Linked DNA regions of Tardiphaga sp. vice304. The protein of the gene in region 2 interacts with the protein of the main gene of each other region in a pairwise test. Links are inferred from orthologs where the notes say so. Each region holds a gene or a part of one and is shown on either strand. Other genes may lie near its edges.

Region 1 (3,574 bases), 690 kb from region 2 along the record:
GCGTGGCGATGCGGGTCGAGATCCGCAAATTGCAGCGCCGGTTGAAGACCACCTCGATCTACGTCACCCACGACCAGCTCGAGGCGATGACGCTGGCCGATATCCTGGTGGTGATGAATGGCGGCGAGGTCGAGCAGATCGGCAATCCGCTGGAAATCTACCGCAAGCCCGCCACCACCTTCGTCGCCTCCTTCATCGGCGCGCCGCCGATGAACCTGATCCCGATGCGATCAGGCGAGATCGGCCTTCAATTCGCCGGCGACAGCCGTAGCCAGGCCGAAACCGGCATTCTCGGCGTCCGGCCCGAGGACCTGACGATCTCCCCCGACGCGGTCGCCACCGGCGGCATCGCGCTGGACCTGACCGTGGAAGCCATCGAGCGGGTCGGCCCGGAAACCTTCGTCTACGGTGCCCGCGACGGCGCGCACGGCATCAGCACCACGCCGGGCGAATTGCCGGCGGGCGAAGTCATCGTCCGCGTGCCCGGCCAGATTGCGCCCGCCGTGGGCGAGCGAATCCGGGCCATCGCGCCCCGCGACAAATTGCATCTGTTCAGCGCCGACGGCCGCAGCCGGATCGATACCTGACCGAAATCAACGCGCGACCAAGCAGACCGGGCGATTCCGGGGTTCTTGAACCCGGCGGTACTATGCCCATATTGGACGCATCGGCAGGCACTCAGCCTGTCGGTGAAGAGGGCGCCGTCAGGGCCCTGATACCCAAAGTCGCTTCGAGAGGGCTTTGTATCTATGTCTCGTGTTCCTTCGTTATCCAGTCCGTTCCTGTTGGGCTTCGACGAGATCGAGCGTGCGCTCGACCGCGTTGTCAAAGGCGCCGACGGCTATCCTCCGTACAATATCGAGCGGTGCGACCGTAACAGCGGTCAGCCCGAACGCCTGCGCATCACGCTGGCGGTGGCGGGGTTCACCCGCGATCAACTCGATGTCACCACCGAGGAAAACCAGCTCGTCATTCGGGGTCGCCAGCAGGACGACAAGTCCCGGCAGTACATCCACCGCGGTATTGCGGCACGCCACTTCCAGCGCACCTTCGTGCTGGCGGAGGGGATGCAGGTATTGGGAGCGGATCTGAAGAACGGGTTGTTGTCGATCGACCTCACCAGGCCGGAGCCTGAAAGGGTCGTTAAGACAATCGCTATCAATGAGCACGAATAATGGAACTAGTAGCGGACTCGACCGCTTGGTCAACCGTAAGGAGTCGAGACCATGAGTGAAGTGAATATTGTTGACGTCGCGGATGTCTCCGCCGAAACGCTGGCTCATCTGGGCGATGGGCTGATCGCCTATGTGAAGCAGATCCGCTCCGAGGACGTGCCGGGCCTGTTTCCGCAGGCGCCGCATATTGCGCCCGGATTGAAGCTGTTCGCCCTGCACGCCGCCGATGGCACGCCGATCATGCTGACCGACAGCAGGGAAGCCGCGATTGCCAATGCGTGGAGCCAGGAATTGCAGGCCGTCAGCGTTCACTAACGCGACGACCGCCTGAGGTGTTGAAGTACGCGGGCAGCATCCCGCGTATTTTGCTGTCCGAATGGCCGGCCTGCCGCAGTCCCGAGAGTCAGGCGGCCGTCGCCGGCGGCAGCGCCAGTACCGAGTAGATCGCCTGGGCATCGCGCGAGGCGCGCAGCTTCTTGGCGACGTCCTGATCACGCAGCAGCCGGGCTATTCGCGCCAGCGCCTTCAGATGATCGGCGCCGGCGCCTTCCGGGGCGAGCAGCAGGAACACGAGATCGACCGGCTGACCATCCATCGCCTCGAAATCGATCGGGCGCTCCAGCCGCGCAAACATGCCGAACAATTTGTTCAGCGTCGGCAGCTTGCCGTGCGGAATGGCGACGCCGTAGCCGACGGCAGTGGTGCCGAGCTTTTCACGCTGCAGCAGCACCTCGAAGATGGCACGCTCGGTTTGGCCGGTCAGCACCGCGGCGCGCGCGGATAATTCCTGCAGCGCCTGCTTCTTGCTGTTGACCTTCAACGCCGAGAGAATCGCCTCGGGCGCCACCAGATCGGTAATCGTCATGGATCGTTCCGAGGATGTTGACCGTCAGCAGGTGAAACAGGGGTAGACCGGCAGCGTCAGAAAATGGAAGGGACGTCCTGTGTCAGAGACCGCCAAGCGCGTGCGCCCAGAAGTATCCTAGCACCGGAATGCCCCATGCGAAATGCTTCGATAGGCGGGTTTCTAATCCCGGCCTATCGAAGGCGGCGGACCATAGGTTCGGTCTAACGGGCCGTCAATGCCGTCAGGAGGTCTGAACCACCGGCGGGTCAACCCAACCCACATTGCCGTCGGCGCGACGATACACGATGTTCACGCGCCCGCTCGAGCCATGCAGGAACACCACGACGGCGGCGCCGGTGAAGTCCAGTTCCATCACCGCCTCGCTGACCGAAAACCGCTTCAGCGAGGTTGTGGCTTCGGCGATGATCACCGGATCGTAACCGGTCTCGTCGTGCTCGTCTTCCCCGGCGGGCGCCTCGATGACGTAGCTCGGCGCGTGCAAGGTCGGCGTCGTCAGTTCGGCGATGGCGACAGCTTCGGCATGCGTCTTGCGGGCCGAGCGATCCTTCAGCCGGCTCTTGTAGCGGCGCAGGCGCTTCTCGATCTGCAGCAACGCCTGGTCGGCGCTGGCATAGGCATCTGCGGCATTCGAATCGGCCTCGAGCGTAATTCCGGAATCCAGATGCAACGCGCAATCGGTACGAAAGCCGAAGCCGTCCTTGCTCAGTGTGATGTGGCCGGAATAATTGCCATCGAAATACTTTCGCAGCACTTCGTCGGTTCGCTCATGAACCCGGCCACGCAAGGCGTCGCCGACACTGATGCTTTTTCCCGAGATGCGGAGGGTCATGTTGATGCCTCGATTCGACGTGAGTACGACTGAGACAGTATGCCGATTTCGCGCGAGTGCAATCAAGCTGGTGCGGTGTCGCGGGAACGGTCGGAAGAGGAGGAGGCAGGCGCCGTCAGGGCATTTCCCAGCATGCTTTGCTTGTCGCGCCGGCGTTGCACCGATGAAGGGATCCGCATCGCCTCGCGGTATTTCGCCACAGTGCGGCGCGCAATATCGATGCCCACCTCACGCAGCCGCTCCACGATGGTATCATCCGACAGGATGACCGATGGGCTTTCATTATCGATCAATTGCTTGATGTGATGCCGCACGGCTTCCGCCGAATGCGCTTCGCCGCCGTCGGCGGAGGCGATCGAGGCGGTGAAGAAATATTTCAATTCAAAACTGCCACGATTGGTCGCCATATATTTATTGGCGGTAACGCGCGACACCGTCGATTCGTGCATCTGGATCGCGTCGGCCACCGCTTTCAGATTCAGCGGCCGCAGATGCGCCACGCCCTGCGTGAAGAAACCATCCTGCTGGCGGACGATTTCGGTCGCGACTTTCAGAATGGTGCGGGCGCGCTGGTCGAGCGCGCGCACCAGCCATGTGGCGTTCTGCAGGCAATCGGTGAAGTATGACTTGTCGCCGTCCTTGCGGATCGTCTTCGACAGTTCGGAATAATACACCTGGTTGACCAGCACGCGCGGCAGCGTG
Region 2 (3,965 bases):
AAGCTCGGCCGCTCCGGATCGGGCTCGATCTTCTGGCGCAACTGCCGAACGTAGACGCGCAGATATTGCGCGTCGGTGACTTCGTCCCATAATTCCTTCAGCAGGAAGCGATGCGTCAGCACCTTGCCGGCGTGCTGCACCAGCACGCGCAGCAAATCATATTCCTTCGGCGACAGCTTGACGTCGCGGTCGCCAATCTTCACCAGGCGGCGCACCAGATCGACCGTCAACTCCCCGGCCCTGAACACTGGCCGCTCGCCCTGCACCTGCAACTGGTGGCGCAATGCTGCGCGCAGCCGCGCCAGCAACTCGTCCATGCCGAACGGCTTGGTCAGATAGTCGTCGGCGCCGAGATCGAGCGCCTGCACCTTGCCGGCCTCGTCGCCGCGGCTCGACAGCACCACGATCGGCACGTGGTCGTTACGGGCGCGGATCATGCGCAGCAAATCATGGCCCTGGATGTCCGGCAGGCCGAGATCGAGGATGATCAGCGCCGGATCCTCCGCCAGTCTCTCCAGCGCGATCTTGCCGTTGGAGGCTTCGAGGATGTCGTAGCCCTGCGAGCCCAGCCCCATGCGCAGCAATTTTCGGATCGGCGGCTCGTCGTCGATGACGAGAACCTTGATGGCGGCGGCATTCATGCGGCGGTATCCAGGGCTTCGCGGGCTGGCGGGATCGGCAGGCGGATGGTCAATACCGCGCCGGAGCGGTCGGTGCGGTTGGCGGCCTCGATGGTGCCGTGCATGGCTTCGACGAAGCCACGCGCGATGACGAGGCCAAGCCCGGTGCCGGGCGGCACGTGGTCGCCCTTCTGCGCGCGATAGAATTTGCCGAACACGCTTTCCAGATCGCCATGCGGAATGCCGGCGCCTTGGTCGATAATTTCCAGCGCGACGCTGTCCCGGTCGCGCCGCGCCCGGATCGTGATCGCGGTATCTGCCGGCGCATATTTGGCGGCGTTGTCCAACAGGTTGAACAGCACCTGCTCGAACAGCACCGCATCGAGCCGCAGCATCGGCAGGGCCGGCGCGAGATCGAGGGTCACGGAATGCCGCGTCAAAATCTTGGCGGCGCGGCGCAGCACGCTGCCGATGATGTCGCCGAGATCCAGCAGCGAGGTCTGAGGGGCGACCGCGCCGGATTCCAGCCGCGTCATGTCGAGCAGATTGGCGATGAAACGGTTCAACCGCTCGGATTCGTCGATCACGGTGGTGAGCAAGTCGATCCTTTCAGCCTCGCTGAGGTTCGGAGCGAGATCGCGTAGCGTGCTGGCGGCACCGAGTACCGAGGCAAGCGGTGTCTTCAGGTCATGCGAGATTGACGTCAAAAGCGCCGCCCGCAGGCGATCTGATTCCACGTTGCGCTGAGCCCGGTCCATGTCCTCGACCAGTTGCACGCGCTCGATCGCCAGAGCGCCCTGATCGACCAGTGCGTCCAGAAGCCGTCGCTGATCCGGCGTCAGCAGCGGCCCGGTGCGGTCGTCGTCGATACCGATCACGCCGATGGGGCCGCGCCCGGTACGCATCGGCAGGAACAGACGCTTCGCGCCGGGCAGCGTATCGGAGCCGCGGCCGGCGGGGCGATCATTGTTCCAGGCCCAGTTGGCGGCGGCGAGATCGGCGCTGTCGAGTTCGTCTTCCGGCGGATAGCCGGCCTTGACGGCAATGACGCCCTGCTCCGGCAGCAGCAGCACGACGCGCACTTTCAACATCAAAGCGATCTGGTAGGCGGTGGCCCAGAGCACGTCGTCCAGCTTGGCGGTGCCGGCCAGCTTGCGGCTGAAAGCGTACAGCGATTCCGTGGTGCGGACGCGACCGAATGCCGAGACGGCCTGGGTGCGCACCCTTGCGGCGACATTGGACACCAGGATGGCGATCAGCATGAAGAAGAAGAACGCCGCGATATTGGTCGGGTCGGTGATGGTGAACGTATAGACCGGCGGCAGAAAGAAGAAATTGTAGCACAGCGACGCCACCACGCTCGCGACCATCGACGGCCACAGCCCGTAGCGCACGGCGACGCCAACCACCGCGGTGAGGAATACGAGATCGACATTCTCGATGCCGACCAGCGGCTGCAGCAGCCGGGCGACACCGAGCGACAGCGCCACGATCGCCAGCGCCGCCAGATAGGGTTTGACGTCGAACGGCTCGACGCGCTGCGCCGCCTGCACGGTTTTCTTCGCCAAAGGCTCGGCATTGAGCGCCTCGCCGGCGATGACATGAACGCTGATATTTCCGGAGCGGCGCACGAGGTCGTGCACCACCGAACCGTGCAGCAATTCGAAGGCCAGGGAGCGCGACGCCTTGCCGACCACGATCTGGGTGACGTTGTTGGCGCGCGCATAGCCCAACAGGTCGTCGGCGATTCGCCGCCCGGCGCCGGGAATCGTCAGGGCCTCGCCGCCCAGCGCCTCCGCCAGCCGCAGCGTGTCGGCCAGCCGGTCGCGCTGCTCTTCGGTGAGTTGCAGGCTGCGCCTTGTTTCGATCGCCACCGCGGTCCATGGCGCATGCAGCCGGTCGGCCAGGCGCTTGGCGGTCCGCACCAGGCCGGCCGAGCGCGGATCCTCGCTGATGCCGACCAGAATACGCTCGCCGGCGGCCCAGGGACCGGAGATGGCATTGGCCTGCATATGGGTGAGCAATTGCTCATCGACCCGCTCGGCGGTGCGGCGCAACGCCAGCTCGCGCAACGCGGTGAGATTGCCCGGCGAGAAATAATGCTCCAGCGCACGCTCGGCCTGTTTAGGCACGTACACCTTGCCCTCGCGCAGCCGCTGGATCAGATCGTCCGGCGTGAGGTCGATCAGCTCGATGGCATCGGCACCGTCGAACACCGAATCCGGCACGGTCTCGCGCACCCTGACATGGGTAATCTGGGCGATGACGTCGTTCAGGCTCTCGATGTGCTGGATGTTGACGGCGGTGTAGACGTCGATGCCGTGACTCAGGAGTTCGGCGACATCGAGATAGCGCTTCGGGTGCCGGCTGCCCGGCGCGTTGGTATGGGCGAGTTCATCGACCAGCGCGATGGCGGGCCGCCGTGCGATGATCGCATCGAGGTCCATCTCCTCGAGGGTCTGACCCTTGTGGTCGAAGCGGCGGCGCGGGATGACTTCCAGCCCGGCGAGCAGCGCTTCGGTCTCCGCCCGCTTGTGCGTCTCGACCACGCCAACCACGACATCGACGCCGGCCTTGCGCCTGGCGTGGGCGCTTTGCAGCATCTCAAAGGTCTTGCCGACGCCGGGTGCAGCGCCGACAAAGATCTTCAGCCGGCCCGCGCGGTCGTCCTCGCGCCGCGCCGCTTCGAGAAGCGCGTCCGGCGAGGGGCGTTGATCGGGGTCGCGGTGCTGATTTGCCATACGGCAATATAGTCTCCGCTCGGGCTGCAGCCTAGATCGATGCTTCAGCCATAGGGTGGGCGAAGCGAAGTGTGCCCACCGTTAGAGATGGTGGGCACGGCGCAGACGCGCCTTTGCCCACCCTACGATTACTTCGCTGCCGCTGCATCCAGCGCCAGATTGAGCGCCAGCACATTGACGCGCGGCTCACCCAGCAGGCCAATGAAGCGCCGCTGGGTGTTTTCCGTCACCAGTTGGCGGACCCGGTCCTCGGGCAGCTTGCGCGCGCGGGCTACGCGCAGAACCTGGAACAACGCCCCTTCCGGCGAGATGTCGGGGTCGAGGCCGCTGCCGGAGGTGGTCACCAGATCGATCGGCACCGGCATGGCGGGGTTCTCCGCCTTCAGCTTCGCCACATCTTCCTTGATGCGGTCATTGAGCGCCTGGCTGGTCGGGCCGAGATTCGAGCCCATCGAATTGATCGCATTGTAGGGCTGTGGCGCGGTCTTAGTGGCGTCCTTGGGGTCGGGCCCGGTGGTCGCCGAGGGGCGACCGTGGAAATACTCGTCGGTGGTGAATTCCTGGCCGATCAGCGTGGAGCCGACGACCCGGCCGTCGCGCTCGA

The links.
Region 1: the proteins of FNL56_RS04420 (region 2) and ptsN interact in binary tests that used the Escherichia coli proteins (3 or more experiments, as listed by UniProt). The link is inferred for Tardiphaga sp. vice304 from one-to-one orthologs.

What each region holds. Positions count from the first base shown.
Region 1 is NZ_CP041402.1:237,148-240,721, forward strand. The notes cover bases 310-3,158. They hold ptsN (PTS IIA-like nitrogen regulatory protein PtsN), read right to left. Parts: upstream 2,041-3,158; coding sequence 1,579-2,040; downstream 310-1,578. Other genes in these bases: FNL56_RS01025 (sn-glycerol-3-phosphate import ATP-binding protein UgpC), read left to right, coding at 310-587; FNL56_RS01030 (Hsp20 family protein), read left to right, coding at 750-1,175; FNL56_RS01035 (DUF1150 family protein), read left to right, coding at 1,227-1,490; hpf (ribosome hibernation-promoting factor, HPF/YfiA family), read right to left, coding at 2,264-2,872; rpoN (RNA polymerase factor sigma-54), read right to left, coding at 2,935-3,158. In the rest of the region: more of FNL56_RS01025, read left to right, coding at 1-309; more of rpoN, read right to left, coding at 3,159-3,574. UniProt on the Escherichia coli protein: Seems to have a role in regulating nitrogen assimilation.
Region 2 is NZ_CP041402.1:923,840-927,804, reverse strand. The notes cover bases 438-3,677. They hold FNL56_RS04420 (sensor histidine kinase), read right to left. Parts: upstream 3,362-3,677; coding sequence 638-3,361; downstream 438-637. Other genes in these bases: FNL56_RS04410 (K(+)-transporting ATPase subunit C), read right to left, coding at 3,490-3,677; FNL56_RS04425 (response regulator), read right to left, coding at 438-641. In the rest of the region: more of FNL56_RS04425, read right to left, coding at 1-437; more of FNL56_RS04410, read right to left, coding at 3,678-3,965. UniProt on the Escherichia coli protein: Member of the two-component regulatory system KdpD/KdpE involved in the regulation of the kdp operon. KdpD may function as a membrane-associated protein kinase that phosphorylates KdpE in response to environmental signals.